4 regions of the Pseudoalteromonas luteoviolacea genome follow, and region 3 is predicted to be linked to each of the others. Evidence: predicted binding sites of a transcription regulator. Region 3 holds the regulator's gene; each other region holds the start of a gene.
What was found. Region 3 encodes sigma-54, which starts transcription at its own class of promoters, with help from an activator protein. Its sites were predicted from a motif close to GTTGGCACGNNNNTNGNNT; they were not measured.
Positions count from the first base shown of each region.

Region 1: the regulator sigma-54 is predicted to act here: its motif matches at 2,812-2,830, upstream of S4054249_RS06800 (LruC domain-containing protein).
Region 2: the regulator sigma-54 is predicted to act here: its motif matches at 2,998-3,016, upstream of S4054249_RS16705 (flagellar assembly protein T N-terminal domain-containing protein).
Region 4: the regulator sigma-54 is predicted to act here: its motif matches at 2,721-2,739, upstream of S4054249_RS20300 (YggN family protein).

Region 1 covers NZ_CP015411.1:1,560,225-1,565,104, reverse strand. Annotated here, with positions in the region: gene S4054249_RS06805 (serine protease) at 290-2,584, shown strand; gene S4054249_RS06800 (LruC domain-containing protein) at 2,868-4,880, shown strand, end outside.
Region 2 covers NZ_CP015411.1:3,912,320-3,917,199, forward strand. Annotated here, with positions in the region: gene S4054249_RS16680 (chemotaxis protein CheV) at 1-725, opposite strand, end outside; gene flgA (flagellar basal body P-ring formation chaperone FlgA) at 866-1,573, shown strand; gene flgM (flagellar biosynthesis anti-sigma factor FlgM) at 1,645-1,968, shown strand; gene flgN (flagellar export chaperone FlgN) at 1,961-2,389, shown strand; gene S4054249_RS16700 (LPP20 family lipoprotein) at 2,459-2,929, opposite strand; gene S4054249_RS16705 (flagellar assembly protein T N-terminal domain-containing protein) at 3,055-4,248, shown strand; tRNA gene S4054249_RS16710 (tRNA-Arg) at 4,272-4,346, opposite strand; gene S4054249_RS16715 (FlgO family outer membrane protein) at 4,520-4,880, opposite strand, start outside.
Region 3 covers NZ_CP015411.1:4,420,968-4,425,847, forward strand. Annotated here, with positions in the region: gene kdsC (3-deoxy-manno-octulosonate-8-phosphatase KdsC) at 1-449, shown strand, start outside; gene lptC (LPS export ABC transporter periplasmic protein LptC) at 446-997, shown strand; gene lptA (lipopolysaccharide transport periplasmic protein LptA) at 984-1,517, shown strand; gene lptB (LPS export ABC transporter ATP-binding protein) at 1,514-2,239, shown strand; gene S4054249_RS19060 (RNA polymerase factor sigma-54) at 2,281-3,792, shown strand; gene hpf (ribosome hibernation promoting factor) at 3,819-4,106, shown strand; gene ptsN (PTS IIA-like nitrogen regulatory protein PtsN) at 4,109-4,564, shown strand; gene rapZ (RNase adapter RapZ) at 4,577-4,880, shown strand, end outside.
Region 4 covers NZ_CP015411.1:4,775,673-4,780,552, reverse strand. Annotated here, with positions in the region: gene S4054249_RS20310 (DMT family transporter) at 1-313, opposite strand, end outside; gene S4054249_RS20305 (PLP-dependent aminotransferase family protein) at 426-1,862, shown strand; gene S4054249_RS20300 (YggN family protein) at 1,896-2,684, opposite strand; gene S4054249_RS20295 (PA3496 family putative envelope integrity protein) at 3,031-3,213, shown strand; gene S4054249_RS20290 (c-type cytochrome) at 3,258-3,707, opposite strand; gene S4054249_RS20285 (S8 family serine peptidase) at 4,072-4,880, shown strand, end outside.

The DNA of each region.
Region 1 (4,880 bases), 2.0 Mb from region 3:
CCCTATTCACTTTTTATTGTTCCTATGCTGCATATAAGCACTTTTTCAAAAAAAAACTACACCCTAACCACAAAATAAACAACAACTAAAGCACGAATAAATTACAACTAAAAAACGAATAAATTACAATAATTAGAACTATCACTTCAATTATTTAAAACACAACGTTATTATATACGACAACAAAAAACACACAAAAGGCAACATTTTTTAACAATTCCGTTCTCATATAAGCCATATTCTAAGAGTTTCATTAAGTATATAATTCAATCAGAAAATAGGACTAAAAATGCTCGTTAAGTTGAAAGGATTGCTTCTTCTCGTGACTGCGATTGCCCCAGCCATCAGTAATGCGATTGAAAAAAATTCTCCTGTAATTTCGCCTAGCACATACAACACAACACAATCTTCTATGGAGATTACTCCGTATATCGTTGGTGGCAATGAGACAACCCCCTTTGCCTACCCATTTATTGGTAGTTTGCAAAAAAATGGTGTGCATAATTGTGGAGTCTCTTTTATTGGTGATAATAAAGTGCTCACCGCAGCTCACTGTGTAAAAAGAGGTTACACTGAGTCATTCACCGTTAAATTTGAAGGGCATGACTTAAATGACCAAGCACAATGGCAAACCTATCAAGTGATGCGTGTGCATATGCACGATAGTTACGATTGGGTTTTTGACAACGAACAAGCTTATGACATTGCCATTTTAGAACTTGACCGCCCGGTAGAAAACATCACACCAATTAAACTTGCCAATTCAGACATTCGCAGTAACTTAGTAGCAGGCGAAACGCTTAAAGTGATGGGATGGGGACGCTTAAGCTATGGCGGAAACACCCCCAGCAAACTTCAAGAAGTTGACTTACAATATGTCCCGAACGAAATTTGTAATGATGCAGCGCATTATGATGGTGACATAACTGACTCCATGATGTGTGCAGGGGTTGAGGCTGGAGATAAAAGCCCTTGCAATGGTGACAGCGGGGGTCCACTTATCGTCAAAAAAGAAGATGAATGGATACAAGTTGGCGTCGTTAGCTGGGGCATTCAATGCGGTGCGCCTAATAAGCCAGGTGTATTTGCTGATGTAGCAAATGTATCTGATTGGTTATTTGGACGAACAATTGAGTTTGGCTTTGAGACTGAGAGCCAACATGCTTTCATCAGAGCAGAGGCGCCAACGGTTATAACAGGCGAATTCACCAACACGCTCAACACACCGGTTACAATTACAAACTTGCGATTTCCTGATGATTCGGACCCCTCATTGCTTGACCCAAATCCAACAAATGTTGAATTAATTGAGAAAAACTGCCCTAACCTGACACTGGAACCGCAACAAACATGTCAATTTAAAGCTCAGCTACCTGAGCAATATGACCATAGCACTTATAAAGTATATGTCGATATAAGCGCACCTATGGAGACAAGCTACTCTGAATATTTAAATTTTTACAAAACCCGAGCAATCGAAGAAGATGTCAATCAACACCTATCAAGCCCAGCACACATTGAATGGTCAACGGGTGGAGAAGCGAACTGGTATACAGCAACCACTAACGATGGAGAAAAAGTCTTAGTTAGCGGAGATATGATAGATAATTCAGACGACCCTAACCATAAACTAGCTTGGCAAAAAACCTACATAACGGCTGATATAGACAATTTACATATCAGCGCAGTGAGTTTTGACTACCTTGTTTCTAGTGAAAAGTATGATGACTTTGTAGACATTTTCCACAATGGCAAGCAACTACTTAGAGACAGTGGGCTCCAAGAGACCAAAACAAATATAAACATTGAGCTAGAGGCCGGTCGCAATCAGATTGCGATTTTATATAACAAAGGGTATGACACCTCTGAAGGGAGTGATAATGTCACTATTTACAACTTTTCAACCACCTTTGTAAATGAAGCACCAACAGTGGTTGTTGAACACTCAAATGTTGAAGTGCGCAGTGAGGTAGGCTTTAAATTAAACGCGAGCCAATCAAGTGACCCTGAAGGTGATAACTTAACCTATCAATGGCGTGATATAAATTCGCCAAATGACATCATCGTCACAGACAGCGTATTGCAGCTCACCGCTGAAAAAGTAGCCGTAGATACAGTTAAAACCTATCAAGTAACGGTCATTGATGAGTATGAGGCCACGAGCACAACACAAGTGACTGTGCACATACGTGCAAACAAAGCACCTGAAGTAACTTTAGCGAGCGATACACAAACTGTACCTGTTGGCAACGAAGTCGTAATTACGTCAACGTCTTCCGACCCTGACAACGATGAAGTGACTTATGCTTGGAAACAAACCGCGGGAACACAAGTCACACTTCCTCAAAATAGTCATCAATTGAAATTCACAGCCCCACAAGTCACACGAAATGAAACCTTAACTTTCTTACTCACTGTGACTGACTCATATGGGCTCACAGCCTCGCATGAGATGAACATAAATGTAACCGCCCCCGCGTCTCGGTCAAATAATGACTCAGGCAGCAGTGGTTCATTCGGTATCTTCAGTATGTGTATATTCGCGCTGCTTATTAGATTAAGGCGCGATGAATTTAAAAGCTAAAATTCATATTCATGGAGTAAAAGCCTTCCCCTTTTAACGGCTTTTACTCTTTTATCTAGCGTGCTCAAAAATCAATGGCCTCCCCTTCTTCACAGACGCACTTTATTCAACCTAATACTCTTTGTATTTCCCATTCCTAAAATGAGATTTTGATTTCGATATGGCTTTGCATTTTGAGAACCCGCGAAATCGAAAATAAAAAAACACAATAAAATCAAAAAGTTAAAATTGGCACTGCGATTGCAATCAGTTAAATCAGCAAAATTGCATCTTGGAGAAAATCATGAAATACAAACTATTGAGCTTGTGCCTATTGTCTGCAGGCGTGAACGCAGCACCTTTCGATACTTGCCCTTCTAAGGCATTTTTAGTGCAAGGAAATACAGCATCCATCTTTGGCGTAAATTTAGTATCTGGTGCATATACAGAGTTCGCACCAAGCGTTGGCACCAACAACAAGCTTAATGGATTTGGATTTAGTCTCCACGATCGATACCTATATGGTTGGGATTACAGCCGCAAAGACATTGGCCGTGTAGGCAAAGACTATACGTTAGAACCTTTAAACACCATTGGTTTCCCTGACACTAATTTTTACGTAGGCGACGTTGCTATCCACGAAAACGCTTATTATGTTTACAGAAAAGGCAGTTCATACGGTTTGTACCGCGTGTCGCTTGATGAAGCGAGCAACGACTATTTACAGGCAACGCGTGTCATCAATGGTGGTGACCTCAATTTAAATATATTCGATATGGCGTTCGCCCCCAACGGCGAAGCTGGTATGGCGTACAGTGTGGATAGCAATGGTAATTTGCACCGTATCAATGCAACAACCGGTGAGAGCGCAGTACTAGGCAATGTTGGCCAGACCGGTACGTTTGGCGCAGTCTATTTTGATATCGACAATAATTTTTATATCAGCCGTAACCAAGACGGCCATATCTATCAAGTAAATATTAATGATCCTGCTGATACACAGCTGTTCGCATACGGTCCTAGTTCAGGTTCCAATGACGGCGCGCGCTGTGCAACCGCCCCAATCATTGATGAAAGTGAAGACCCTACCATGGACTATGGCGATGCACCAGAGAGCTACGGTACATCTTTAGCTGAAAATGGTGCCCGTCACGTAGCCGGAGACCTTTACTTCGGTGATGGCGTTAGCGCAGAGCATTTGCCAAAAGCGCAAGATGATGACGATGGTGTTAGCTTCGTTACAAGTATTGAAACAGGATATGATGCCCTCATCTCATTTACGCTCTCAACAAACGGTTACGTTAATGCATGGATAGACTGGAATCAAGATGGTGAATTCCAATCATCCGAGCGCATCATTAGCGAATATTCAGGTGTGGCAGGTGAAAACCGCGTATTAATCCCCGTACCAGTCGATGCAGTAGAAGGAAATACATGGGCACGCTTTAGAGTATCAAACAATCAAGATATCGCACCAACAGGTGGAGTGGATACTGGCGAGGTAGAAGATGTTGCTGTCTCTGTGGTTGCAAGCAGCCTAATTGAGTCGTCTACAGCTTGGCAAACCGCCGCATTTGAAGACTTATGGCCGCAAAAAGGCGATTATGATTTCAATGATGTGGTTGTAAGATATAGAGCAACAACTGGCCAAATTGGTAACCAAATCGTACGATACAAAGTGGAAGGTGCATTGGTTGCTGTTGGTGCAGGATACCACAATGCATTTGCACTTCGTTTTAAAGATATAGCTCGAAATCATGTCAATGAGTCACAAATTAAGCTAATCGTTGATGGCGTAGAGTCTCAGACTAGTCCGCTTGAAGCAAATAGAAATGAAGCCATCGCCGTTATCTTCGCAGACACAAGAGACATGGTACCTACACAGGAAGGCTGTAAATTCTTCCGAACAGAAGAAGGCTGCAGTGATATTCAGCGTGCGCCTATTCCATTTGAACTAACTCTGCCATTGTCGACCACCTACAACGCCAACGTAGCGACACTAAACAAGTTAGACCCATTCATTTTTGCAGTAAATGGTCATTACCACGGACCATATGTTGACAGCAATAATGGTCGCGGTTGGGAAGTACACCTGAAAAACCAAGCGCCAACAGAAGCATTTGACAGTAGCTATCTTGACCAAGGTGATGATACATCATCAACAAATGGGTACTTCCAAACTGGCACAGGTTTACCATGGGCATTGATTATTGATACAGATTGGCAGCATCCAAAAGAGCGTGTTGAAATGTCAATTGCATACCCTCAGTTTGCAGAGTTCGCATCATCAGCAGGCCAGAACAACGTGACTTGGTTT
Region 2 (4,880 bases), 510 kb from region 3:
ACATCGGATATTAATAACCCAACACGTTCCGTAATGTCGTTTTGGCAATCAACTTCAGCAATTTCTTTTAGCCTAATAAGCGCTTCTTTACCATTTTTAGCTAGCTCCGTTTGCACTCCTAACGGCTCAAGTGCACGTTTCACCTGATTTCGTGCAACTGCAGAGTCATCGGCAATGAATACAATACGTTCACCGAGGTCTTTTTGCATCTCACCATCAGCGACAATTTCTTCGCTGACTTCTGTATTAATTGGGCAAATCTCATTCAGTATTTTCTCTACATCTAAGATTTCAACCAACTCTTCTTCTATTTCTGTTACGGCAGTCACATAAGAATACCTACCAGCACCAGATGGTGGTGGCATAATGCGTTCCCAGTTCATATTTACGATACGCTCAACCGCACCCACGAGGAAACCTTGCACAGATCGGTTGTACTCCGCGATAATCACGAAACAATTTTTAATATCTTCGATAGGTGGACCACCAACGGCCAAAGACATATCAATGACGGAAATAGTTTGCCCGCGAATATGTGCAACACCTCGCACATAAGAATTTGATTTTGGCATAGCAGTAAGAGGTGGACATTGAAGTACTTCTCTCACTTTAAAAACATTGATACCGAAGCGTTGCCGCCCCTTCAAACGAAAGAGTAATAGTTCAAGTCGGTTTTGACCCACCAACTGAGTTCGTTGGTTAACTGAGTCTAAAATACCTGCCATTTCATTCTCCTACTCAAAATACAGCTTATCGGAACAATGTTTGCTTGTTATATAGCATTCAAAGTTGCCCTTGAAGCGGTGAAGCAATTCACGCAAAATCTTTATACCTTGTTTCACCCCATAAGCATAGTCGAAACATCATGAGTTTGTTAAAAAATACAATTGCAGTTCAATTCTTTCTCATTCTGGTATACTTTTTAGCCAAGCAGCCTGTATATGCTCACACCTATGAGCCATCAAAAGTTCAGGAACTCGCAATAAAGTATGTGCAAGAGCATAGCGCAGAGGACCCAAAAGGAAAACTCACAATTTCCGCATTGCCACTTGATGCACGGATCCCCAGCAGACGCTGTCTGACGCCCTTAAAAGTTACCTCTAAAGCCGCACCACCATTTAATCGCCAAGTCACAGTACAAGTTAGATGTAACGATAAACGCAGCTGGGTACAGTTTGTGCATGTAAAAATTGAAACTTTATACCCAGTGATTGTCACCACACAGCAACTTGATAAAGGTACAGTGTTAAAACGCGAGGACTTAAAAGTTGCGATGCGCCCTAAACATTTTGTTCGCGCCTCAAACATTGATACCATTGATATGCTGGTGGGCAGTAAAACCAAACGTCGAATTCAAGCCGACAAAGCAATTAATTTGCGGCATATTTGTATGGTGTGCAAAGGGGACTCAGTCATAATCTTGGCAGGTAACGCGCATTTTGCGATTAAAACGCAAGGAATAGCGCTGCAAGACGGCAATCTGGGTGAGCAAATAAGAGTGAAAAACATAAAATCAGGAAAAACTATACGGGCAAGAGTAAAAGATGTTGATTCCGTTGCAGTCAATATTTAAAATTTTTGCTAAAGTTAGTAGTGGAATGGTCGATAATAAGACTGAAACAACTATTTATATGGGTCACTATCATGGTTAATAACATTAACGGTCAAAATCAGCCGAACAATGTTGCTAATAATATTAAGCAACAACGTGCTGAATTGCAAAGAAATGATGCAAACAATACAGCAACTAAACCAGCGGCACAGCAAAAAGCCGCTGCGGACTCTGTCAGCCTAACACCACAGGCGCAACAACTTAAAGGCTTGCAAGATAAAGCGCAACAAGCCCCAGCATTTGATAGCAAAAAAGTGGAAGAGCTCAAAAAAGCAATTGCTGAAGGTAAATACCAAGTTGATGCTGAGAAGCTTGCTAAAAACATAGCTGCATTTGAATTTGATTTGTATGGATAAAACAGTTGAGCTGTGTGTACAGCAGTTAACAGCGCAAATTACCTCTCTAGAAGCTTTGACCCAGCTTCTGGACGAAGAGTTGGACGCGCTTAGCGCCAGAAATGGTGAAGGCTTGAAAGATATTGCACGGCAAAAAATTACCTTTTTGAATAGTATTCAAAAAACAGACAAAGATCTGTCGACCTATCCTAAAGAGTTGTTTCAAAACCCTGATGTAATGCCTCTGACTGAGCAAATAGAACTATTGCTGATAAAGTGTAAAAACAAAAATGAAGTGAATGCAAAAGCGGCCCACTTAGCACATATGACGGTTCGGGAGCTCAAAGAAATTCTCATAGGTAGACCCATGTCTACAACTTACACAGAAGAAGGCAATGTGGTAGAAAACGTTGGCGAGATAGTTAAAAATTTGAAAGCATAATCATTTATCTAATTTCAAAAAAGCACGGTACATATCGTGCTTTTTTGTGTCTGCTAATCGTCATATCCACTAATAATAGGTCACTCTTTGTATCTTTTTCGGCTTCACTTGGCCAATATACAAATCATAAACAGTCTTCATATCTAGCTCCAGCTCAGTGGTGTAAATATCTCCTACCGCATAAGATTTTAAAACACGTGCACCTCTAATGACGCCCTGAACTTGGCTGCGCAACCCATCATTTTGTGCAATAACGCCACGCACGGTTGTAGTCGCATTTAATTGGTGACCATATACTTGCTCAGCAAGTTCTCGATATGCCTCCAACTTGGATACTTTTATGGCCATGAGCATTTTTTCGCTGTCGGTTGCTCCAGGTTGCGCTTGCAACGGTGCATAACCTATCGCTTTTAATACCGGGTAACTATCTGGTTGTACGTAGCTATACTCTACATGCTTGTCGATAATTGAGCTGCACCCTGTTAAACCAACGGCTACACCAATGGCGAGAATTTTGCTAATTTTAAATAACCCACGCATATGATATCGACTCCTAATTACAAAGTTTGCCTTTAGAACGATTGATATGCACAAATTAAGCCAATACTGTTGGCATAGGACTTGCTCCTCTAAACATAATAGACAAAATTTTGATACGGTATTGAATGATGAATAGAGTAAGTAGTACAGCCATCACTGCCTGTTTACTGAGCTTTAGTGCCCAAGCTGAATGGTTTGAAGTGACAGGGTATGCTAATGCATACACCAGTGATCGAGCAGCAGCACGACAAGAGGCAGTGCAAGATGCCATTACCCAAGCTCTAATCTTCTCTGGCGCCACAGTATCTAGCGTGCAAACGCTGGCTGATGGTGTCCTCGCGCAAGATCATATTAAAATTAAAAGTCATGGTGAGATACAAGAGATAAACCTAGTCTCAGAAAATACTCAAGACGGCGTGATGAGCGTGACTCTGCATTTAGATATTTTCCCTAAACAGCAGCAATGCCCAGAAGAGTCGTTCCATAAACAGATCACCGTCACTCAAAGTCAATTAATACAACCGCATCATGCTAGACTAGGTCAAATTTTTGACATTCATAAATCGGCCAGCGAGCGCATGTATCAAACTTTGATGCAGCGAAATATGACGGTCAAGCCAATCCCTTTTATTGATAAGAACATTAATGTTCGTGCTTTCTTTTCACAGAACTTTGATTACAACGCACAGTTAATTGAGAGCTTAACTTCTGCCAGTAATAGTCAATATGTCTTACTCAGTCAAATCACCGATCTTGCTAATACGCATAAGTTAAATAGTGACTACGCCTTTTGGCAAAATGATGAATATGTCAGAAGCTTTAAAATTGACTTTGCCGCTTTTGATGCCATCAGCAAGGACAAAGTGTGGCAGCAACACTACAGTGTGACCGGTATTTGGCCTTATGAAAAAACCAAAATTGTCGATGTGTATAGTGATACCTTTTGGCATACAGATTATGGTAAACGCATTCAAGGCGTGTTTAATAGCCTCGCCCAAGACCTTAACCAAGCATTTGCCTGTTTACCAACTCGAGGGAAGATACTCCACAAAGACCAGGATCAGTTAGTTATTAACTTGGGAAGTGCACATGGGTTAAAAGTGGGTCAAGAATTAAGTATTGCCCATCGCAGTGATGTCGCTGGTGAAAGAAATAAATTTTTCACACGCAGTATCCAAACCATTAATCGTGTTAAGGTCACACAAGTGAATGCGCAAAATGCCATTGCGAAAAACATTCAAAGTAGGCCAATGAATAACATTCAAATCAACGACATCGTTGAGCTTATTATTACACCAAGTGAAGATTTTGCTTTATAACTGTTAAGGGTTGTGTGGCAACTTGGCGTCCCCGGTAGGAATCGAACCTACATCAAAGCCTTAGGAGGGCCCCGTTTTATCCATTAAACTACGGGGACACATTTCTGTGCCAAAATATGATAAGCAATTGTTTACGCTATTATATTTATAACAGTGGAACACTATCTATGACAAGCAATTTAATCTGTAAAACCACATTAACGAGCCTGCAATCGTTGGTTCAACATGGAAAAAAAGAATGGGCCACACTGAGCATAGCCCAATAGATATACTATTTATACGTAACTGTCGCGCTTGGGTGGAGTATAAAATAAGGAATAACGACGTTACTGCTTGCAACGACTAATCGGCTGTCAAAGTTCAATAAGCGGGTATTCACTTCGACGCCTCTATCGCGATAGATCATAGTGCCTGTTAACACATGGCTAGGTGCTGGCTTCTTAGGTAACTTTTTCGCATCTCGTGACAGAATAAAATCCCCATTAATTGTAACCGCAATACCTCTGTGAGACTTAAAGTCGAGTGCTGGATAGCCCATCTTTTGAAATTGATGGATCATTGACTCTGCAAGTTGATTTCCAAGCTGGTTGCTGTTTCGCAAGCTTCTATCAAAGCTAACAAAACTGGTGATT
Region 3 (4,880 bases):
GTCGGATCTATCTTGGAAATCAAGGGGAAGAGCTGAAAGCATTCAACACCAAAGATGGCTTTGGCATAAAAGCACTAATTGAAACCGGTGTTGAAGTCGCCGTCATTACAGGTCGACATTCAGAAATTGTTAAGCAACGTATGACTAGCTTAAATGTGAACCACATTTATCAAGGCCAAGAAGATAAAGTCCAAGCTTATGAAGAATTAAAAAATAATTTAAATTTAACTGATGAGCAAATTGCATATATCGGTGATGATGGCCCAGATATCCCTGTCATGCAACAGGTCGGTTTCGCTGTGGCCGTAGCAGATGCGCACCCACTGGTAAAAAACCTGGCTCATTATACAACCTTAATGCCAGGTGGATTTGGCGCGGTAAGAGAGTTAACAGACTTACTTATGCTCAGCCAAGGCAATGAGCTTCTCTCTAAAGGAAGCAGTACATGACTAATTTACGGGTGATTTTACTCGTATTGTTCAGTGCAACTATGTTGTGGCTATGGTATCCATTTTTGACCCAAACAGAGCAGCCTGCACAACCTGAAGAGACAATTGCCAAACCGGACTATGTTGCTATTGATTTGAAACAAACCTCCTTTGCCGAAAACGGGCAATTGAGTTATCAGATCACAGCACAAAGAATGGAGCTATATCAGGAGCTTGGATTCAGCCACTTTGAAGTACCCATTTTTGTTTTACATAATGGACAGCACAATTGGCAGCTCACTGCCAATGAAGCGACTTTGTATGAAAATGATACTTTGATTTTAGAAGGCAATGTTAAAGCAACCAATTTAAATGATGCAGCTATGATCACGCACATAGATGCAGACAACCTCCGGCTTGAAATTACGAACCGGATGATGCGCTCAGAACAACCCGTGATCATAACAGGGCCTAATGTAACCATTACAGGTAAAGGGCTAATCGCCGATCTCAATATTGAGGTTATTGAACTAATCAACCACACTGAAACGATTTATGATAAGCAATAAATTAAGTGCAACCATACTATTAACTTGTGCCATAGGGCTACTTTCGCCAAGCGTGTTCGCTAATAATAACCCTGAGCAAGTCATCATCAGTTCGGGAAAACAACAAGCGCAACTACAAACTAATATTGGCGTTTTTGAAGAAAACGTAGAAATTATTCATGGCCAAAGAAAAATTTTTGCCGACAGACTTGAGGTGCACCGCAGAGAAGACCTCGGCGAAAACAAACAATTATTAGTAGCAACAGGCTCTCCGGCAATTTTCCAAGAACGACAAACTGACGGTAGTTTATTGAAAGCCAGTGCAAATGAGGTCCGCTACGACGTCGCGAATCGATTATTGACCATCAAAGGTAATGCAGAAATTAGTCAATCCGGTCAGAAGATTTCTGCCCAAGAGATCCTCTATGATATGGAAAAGCAATTAATTAGTGCGCAAAAGGCAAATGAAGAAGGTAAACGTGTAAGAACTGTTTTACTCCCAGTTGAAAAAGAGCAAGACGGAACCAAGGAGCCACAGTGAGTACACTAAAAGCGACGGCACTGGCCAAAAGTTACAAAGGCAGGCAAGTAGTAAAGAATGTTGAGCTAAGTGTTGAAGCAGGTAGCATTGTTGGTTTACTGGGCCCAAATGGTGCCGGTAAAACAACTACGTTTTATATGATTGTCGGCCTAGTCCCCAGCGATAAGGGCGCTATTCATATTGACGAGCAGGACATTACGCTACTGCCAATGCACAGCAGAGCCCGTTTAGGTATTGGTTATTTACCACAAGAATCTTCAATCTTTAGAAAGTTAACCGTCTATCAAAATTTAATGGCGATCCTTGAAACGAGAAAAGACCTCAACAAGATTGAACGCGAAAGAATATTAAATGAATTACTTGATGAATTTAACATTCAACATATTCGTTCAAGCTTAGGTATGGCACTCTCTGGTGGTGAGCGTCGTCGCGTTGAAATTGCTCGCGCTTTAGCCGCTGATCCAAAATTTATTCTATTAGATGAGCCTTTTGCTGGCGTTGATCCCATTTCAGTGTTAGATATAAAGAAAATTATTGAGCATTTAAAAAACCGTGGGATCGGCGTTTTGATCACAGATCACAATGTACGTGAAACATTAGATGTATGTGAGAAGGCATATATTGTTTCCCATGGCGAATTAATTGCTTCAGGTAGCCCTGAACATGTTTTAGCGGATCAAACCGTTCGAGATGTCTACTTAGGCGAACAATTCAGGCTATAGTTAAGAACAAGCGTAACAACGAAAAGGATTGTTAGAGATACATGAGGCAATCGCTACAGCTGCGCATGGGGCAGCAATTAACAATGACACCACAATTGCAACAAGCAATCCGCTTGCTGCAACTGAGCACATTAGACCTCCAGCAAGAAATTCAAGAAGCACTGGACAGCAATCCTTTATTGGAAGTAGAAGAAAACGAACAAGAGTCTTTTGAAAATGGTCTAGATAAAACCCATGAACAGGCACAAACAACGGATAAATCGGAATCAAATACTGAAGAACAGGTAGAAACGCAGCTCAGTGATTATGAGCAAGACACAGACACGGCACTCAATAAAGAGACACTCAGTGATGAGATGGCAATGGATGTCACATGGGATGAATATATCAGCGCTGCGCCTGTAAGCTCGTCTGGGCCTATGCCTGAAGATGAAAGTGTCTATCAAGGTCAAACAACCGAAAGCCTTCAAGAGTATTTGATGTGGCAATTAGAATTAACACCTTTTAGTGCGACAGACCGACTTATTGCGCTGTCTATTGTTGAGGGGGTTGATGATTCAGGTATTTTAACCGTCTCTTGTGAGGATATTCTAGAGAGCTTAAACAAAGACAATGACCAAGAGCTTATTGAGCTCGATGAAATTGAAGCCGTATTGAAGCGGATTCAACTGTTTGATCCTGTTGGTATCGCCGCTCGCAGCCTTCAGGAATGCCTGATTGTTCAATTAAATCAGTTTGCATCTGATACTCCTTGGCTCGAGCAAACTAAACAGGTCATTGATGAGCACATCGATCTATTAGCAAATCGTGATTATCGTACTATCATGAAGAAAACAAAGCTCAAAGAAGGCGAGCTTAAAGAAGTGATGACGTTAATTCACAGTTTAAACCCCAAGCCAGCTGCCAGTATTGTGCAAGAAGAGGCTGATTATGTGATACCTGATGTCTCTGTTAAAAAGATAAAAGGTCGCTGGGTCGTTGAACTAAACCCTGATTCGATGCCTAAAATCAGAGTGAATGATCACTATGCAGCGATGTCACGCTCGGTAAAATCCAGCAGTGACAGTCAGTTTATTCGCTCACATTTACAAGAAGCCAAATGGTTTATTAAAAGCTTAGAAAGCAGAAATGAAACTTTAATGAAAGTTACTAATTGCATTGTTCAACAACAACAGGCATTCTTTGAACATGGCCCTGAGGCAATGAGACCTATGGTACTCAATGATGTTGCTGAAATGGTTGATATGCACGAGTCGACAATTTCTCGGGTAACAACGCAAAAATATATGCACACGCCTCGCGGCATTTATGAATTGAAATACTTCTTCTCGAGCCATGTTAGTACCGAGAACGGTGGTGAATGCTCTTCGACAGCAATTCGAGCGCTCATCAAAAAGCTAATCGCTGCAGAAAACTCAGCTAAGCCTTTAAGTGATAGTAAAATTGCAGATGTATTAGCAGATCAAGGTATTAAGGTGGCAAGACGTACTATTGCCAAATACCGAGAGTCTTTGGCTATTCCACCGTCTAATCAACGTAAAAGCTTGATTTAGACGTAACAAAAGAAGGAAAAATGCTTATGCAACTAAATTTAACTGGTCGCCATGTAGAAATTACCGATTCATTAAGAGACTACGTAACAAGTAAGTTTGCGAAGCTAGAAAGGCATTTTGATCACATAAACAATGTACATGTAATCTTAGATGTCGAGAAACTCATACAAAAAGCAGAAGCGACGTTACATGTTAATGGAGGCGAGCTTTTCGCTTCAACAGAACATAGAGACATGTACGCAGCCATAGACGGCTTAATTGATAAACTGGATAGGCAAGTCATTAAACATAAAGAGAAGCTAACTCGACACTAATCATGAAACTTAGCACACTAATTTCCGAGGACTGTAGCAAAGCTGCGGTCCTTTTTAATAGTAAAAAAAGAATACTCCAATATATCAGTGAACTGGCTCAACAAAAAATTCCAAACGCCAATCAGCACGATATTCTTGAAGCTCTCCTCAATCGCGAAAAATTAGGTAGCACAGGCATAGGTAAAGGCATTGCTATTCCCCATGGCCGGTTATCAGGTCTCAATGACGTTGTTGCCATTTTACTCGTAAATCAACAGGCTATTCCTTTTGACGCTTATGATGATCGCAGTGTAGACATATTTGTAGCACTCATCGTACCAGATGGTGAAAATAAACAACATTTAGAGACCTTAGCAAGTATCGCTGGTAAACTAAATGATAAACATTTTTGTAAGCGACTTAGGCAAGCGAGTAACGACAACGAGCTTTACCAAGTCCTTGTTGAGTTTGATAAATAATAGGAATTAACCGTGGAGCTCATAATTATCAGTGGCCGTTCTGGCTCAGGTAAATCTGTTGCATTAAGAGTATTGGAAGACTTAGGTTATTACTGCGCTGATAATATTCCGGTCAATCTCTTACCTGCATTGGTTCGCAGTGTTTCTGACAGTTATAACAAAATCGCCGTCAGTATCGACGTGAGAAACCTACCAAAAGAACAACAAGAATTTCACGATATTTTAGAGTACTTACCTGGATTTGCGAAGCCACAGGTATTTTATCTAGACTGTGACGACCAAACACTGATTAAGCGTTTTTCAGAAACTCGCCGAT
Region 4 (4,880 bases), 350 kb from region 3:
TATTTAATATCAACATAAACGAGAATGCGATTGAGGCCATGGCAGAGGATAATGTGCCCTGTGCCCAATACAGTAGTAAGTAATTGAGACCAAAATTACCAATGGCTAGGAGGATAAAAAAGCCATGATCAGTGAGGTTAAATTGCATGGGTAATTTTCGCCATAGCACAAACCCCCACATGCAGATCGCCGAAATAGCAAAACGGTAGAAAAGGGAAACAACTTCATTGACTTGACCTAATTGGAATTCGATTGCCAGCCAAGTTGATCCCCAAATAAGAACGGTCATTATGTATAACAGCCAATTTCTCATTATTGGTCCTTGTATGATTGGATTATTGCAGCAAGTAGCAGTTTACTCGGATAATCTGTGTATAATAGATACAGAAAAATGTATTTTTAACCTATACAGATGGACGTGTTGTATGCAGAGCGGACAGTTTCTCTACCAGCGTGTGATTGAAGTCATTAATGACATGATCTCACAGCAAGTGTTAAAGCCAGGTGAAAAGCTACCATCCTTACGCAAACTGGCGATGCAGTTGTCAGTGAGCATTCCTACGGTGAAGCAAGCTTATTATCATTTGGAGGGGCAGGGGCGAATTTACTCGAAAGAAAAGTCGGGGTATTTCTTATCTGATGCGGAACAAAATGCCTTACCAAGGCGTTGTCAATTGCCAATCAACCCAACTGAAGTGAACAAGCAGTCGTTAATAGAGCAAGTCTATGAAGGCATACATGCGCCACATCAGGCCAAATTTGGTATTGCTAACCCTGTCACGGCCATGAGTGATGAGGCTGTATTGGCAAAATTGATGCGCAGTACGTTAAAGCAAGCTGGTGAGCAAATTCTACAATATGGGGCGATGGATGGGCTGATGGAGCTCAAGCAGCAAATTGTGCAGCGTTATTTGCGTATGGGCTTATCTGTATCGTTGGACGATATTGTGATCACCAATGGTGCTCAAGAAGCTTTGGCCATCGCATTACAGTGTGTGACACAGCCAGGTGATGTGGTTGCGATTGAGTCCCCTTGCTACTTTGGCATTATAGAATTGATAGAAAATCTTGGCCTCAGAGCGTTGGAGATCCCAGTGTGCCCTGATGATGGCTTGTGGCTTGAAGACTTAGCCAAGGCGCTCACTCAGCACGATGTCAAAGCCTGTGTTTGTTCAACCAGTATTAATAACCCAATTGGCAGTGCTATGCCTGAAAACCGACGTCAGAGCTTGTTAAAGATGTTGGTAGAGCGTGATGTAATACTTATCGAAGATGACGTAAATGGTGATTTACACTTTACCAAACATCGCGCAAAACCCGCTCAGTTTCATGCAAAGCCGGGCCAGGTGATCACTTGTGACTCATTTTCTAAAACGGCTGCGCCGAGTTATCGTATCGGCTGGATGCTAGCCCCTGGATACGTGCAAAGAGCAAGGCGTTTTAAACGCGCATTAAGTTGTTCTTCATCACTGATAAACCAATGGGTGCTAGCTGAATACTTGGCTTCAGGCGCTTATGACCGACACATAAAAAAACTGCGTTTGAGGTTGCAAGAAAATAAGCAGAAGATGCTGTGTTGTATTCGCCGCTATTTTCCAGAGCAAACACGCATCAGCGACCCTAGAGGGGGTTGCGTTGTATGGGTAGAATTAGAGCCACAGTTTGATGGTGGCAAATTGTTTAATCGAGCGATTGCTGAAGGTATCAGTTTGGCACCTGGGCAGTTGTTCAGTGCTTCAGAGCGGTTTCAAAATTGTATTCGATTAAGTTATGGGCAGCCTTGGCATGAAATCCATGAAGTAAGCTTAAAAAGGCTAGGGGAGTTAATTACTATGATGATGAGCGATGAGAGCGAGCCTTAATAAGCGCTCGCTCAAAGAGTTGAAAATGAGTTGTTAATATTGATTTTGGCGCATTAATGCGTACCCAGATAAGGTAGGTATTGAATGGGATAATCTAGCCTCTTGTTGTGCGATTTGTGTAAATTGTTGGCAAAGGGCATCTGCGCGAGCTTCGAGTTGGTCTGCTTGTGCAGTGACTCGTTGTTCTATGTTTTCACCCATTTGCTCCATGCGTTGCTCAAATGTGTTGATATCGCCATTGGTATTTTTCATTTCAGAGCCCAGAGAAATCAGCAATGTACCAATTGATTCAAACATGGCGCTTTTCACTGCACTTTCTATTCTAGATTCAAACTCATGACCAAACCTTTCTCCAAAATTGTCCATGGTTTGCTCTCCCATAACGAAGCTGCCATCTTGGTAAAAAGTATTGTGTACTTCCTCGTTTAACTCCTCTAATACACCAGACAGCTCATCAAGGCTGTGTAAATTAAACGTCGTCGCTACCTCATCCAGGGCAACACCTGCAAGGGTGACAGCCTCTGTAGCCACTTCAGCAACTTTGGGAAGCTCAACACGTAATGTGTCTGCATAATTGGAGAGTGCTTGTTGTTGCTCAGGTGTCACAGTAATTGTTTGGCCATTGATAAGTAGATTACCATCGGCAGTGATCAGCATATGTTGGTTGTTGGCTTGTGTGATTGATACATCTTCTGGGGAAATTTTTACATCGTTTTGAAACTGTAACTGACAGTCATCATGAGTAATAGAAAAGTGATGGTCTGTGTGTGCGTAAGCAGATGCAGAAGATAAAATAGCGATAGATAATAATGTTGTTTTCATGGCATGGTTCTTTTTTTGTTGATGATATAGAGTAATAACCAAATATAATGCCAACTATAAAAAGCTATAATTATCAGTTTCTTATGTTTTTATTTTGGTCTCACTGCTGATTCATTTAACGATATTTAACTAAATTTTAGTTTTTCTGATGAATATTTAGCATGATTAGTTTTTTCAATCGTGACGATAAAAATCATTCACTGTCAAAGTGCCCTATTTCAAGCTAAATACTTTATTAGCTTTGGTGTAATTTTTCGTAGCAATTGTTTCTATGACGGATGCCGACCAGTAGGCTCAGATATCCGTGTTTATAAAGTTAAACTCTTTATGTAAATAGGAGCTTATCATGGGTAAAACATATTCCTATGATCCATTGGGTGATGAATATCAAGATGATTTAGGTGCGTTAAACGAGAAGGATGTGAATCAGCAGCGGCAGAAAGTCAGGAAAAAATTAGATGAATATTTGGAGCAAAAAAAGCTGCGACGGCATCTCGGTGATGACGACTTTGATTTTTTAGATGATTGATGGTTAATAGAGCGCATAAGCATGCGCTCTATTAAAGCGCATTGCTAGTCTTTAAATGACTTATGGCAATCTTTGCATCCTTTTGCCCAATTTCTAAAGGCCGGTGCAATCACTTTTTTATCACCTGATTCTGATGCGATGGCCAGTGCTTGTGCATATTCGGCAAAGTCAGCGGCTTTCTTATCAAAGGTGGCTCTGTCGCTCCAAATACTAGGTAGTGCGCTCGTATTCCCTTTGTCTGATCCTGTTACAAATGCTTCCCAAGGCATACTCGAAAGCTGCGCAGCATTGTGGGCGCGTTGCTTAAAGCGTTCTGCGTCAAACGGCACTTTTCCTTTAAGCATGTCACCCATATCGCCAATCTGATACCGGATCAGTTGAAAGGCTGCTTTACGGTATTCGATGGCGTCTTCCTTCTCTTCAAACATGGAATCGGCTTGTACTTGAAGGCTGATACCTGCAAGTAAAGTTAATAATGTTAATGACTTCTTCATTAATTGCCCCTTAAATAATTAATTCCTTACCTTTTTAAGGGTTTCTATATTATTTAGCAAGGTTCTGAGGCTAATGGTGGGGATATTTTCAGCCATTGAAAATAGTTTGTTGCTTTTTTAGGTCCTATTAAAAGCTTCTGTTTACAGTAAATTTATTTTAATTCCATTTACTTTCTTTTACATAACATTTTCCTTAATAAAAACATTGCTTTATGAAGTTGAATAAATTTAAAGTTCAAAAAATGTAACTTAATTGTATTTCCATTATTGCAATTAACCATGTAGTCACATTATATTGATGAATGATTCTACTCTCTTAAATATAAATAAACACCGAATTAAACAACAAGTCCTAGGGGAAACTATGGCCAAGTATTCATTTAAAGCGACAGCGGTAGCTATGGCTGTCTCAGGTGCGCTAACTGCAGCAGCAGTCAATGCTGCGACAGTAGATACGCATCATCGCGCATTTAATACCGAAATCTCTAAAGTTGACCAAGCAGAACTGCAAGAAAATCGTGCAGAAGCGTTCTTGGTAATTTTAAAGCAAGACACTGCAGCAGACTTAATGGCGCGCGGTAACTACTCAGTTAACGACGCACGTACAATGGTTACTGATGTTGAGTTGTTACAGACGTCTGTTAAGCGTGATTTAGCGGCGCTGAACGCAGATATTAAAGTTGTTGGCTCAACGAAGTTACTCGCATCAACACTTATCGTAGAAGCCTCTGATGAAGCGCTTGCGCAGATTAAAAAGAATAAAAGCGTAGAGCGTATCCTGCCGTTATACGATTACGAGTTACACGTAGCTGATGCAAATAATTACATCAAAGCAGCGCCAGTCAACTTAGCTGGTTTTACTGGTAAAGGTCAAAAAGTAGCAGTATTAGATACTGGTATCGATTACACACACCAAGTATTTGGTGGTGCAGGTACTAAAGATGCTTATGAAGCTGCACAGGCAGATCCGCGTGCAGTAGAATGGCCACAAGGTCAGGTGAAAGGCGGTTATGATTTTATGCGTAACGACCCGGATCCAATTGAAAGTGATCCTAACTTCCCTGATCCGACAAGCCCAGATGACGGTGCTTCTAGCCACGGTACATCTGTATCTCACTCAGTAACCGGTATTGCACCAGACGTTGAACTATATGTTTACTCTGTATGTGGTGG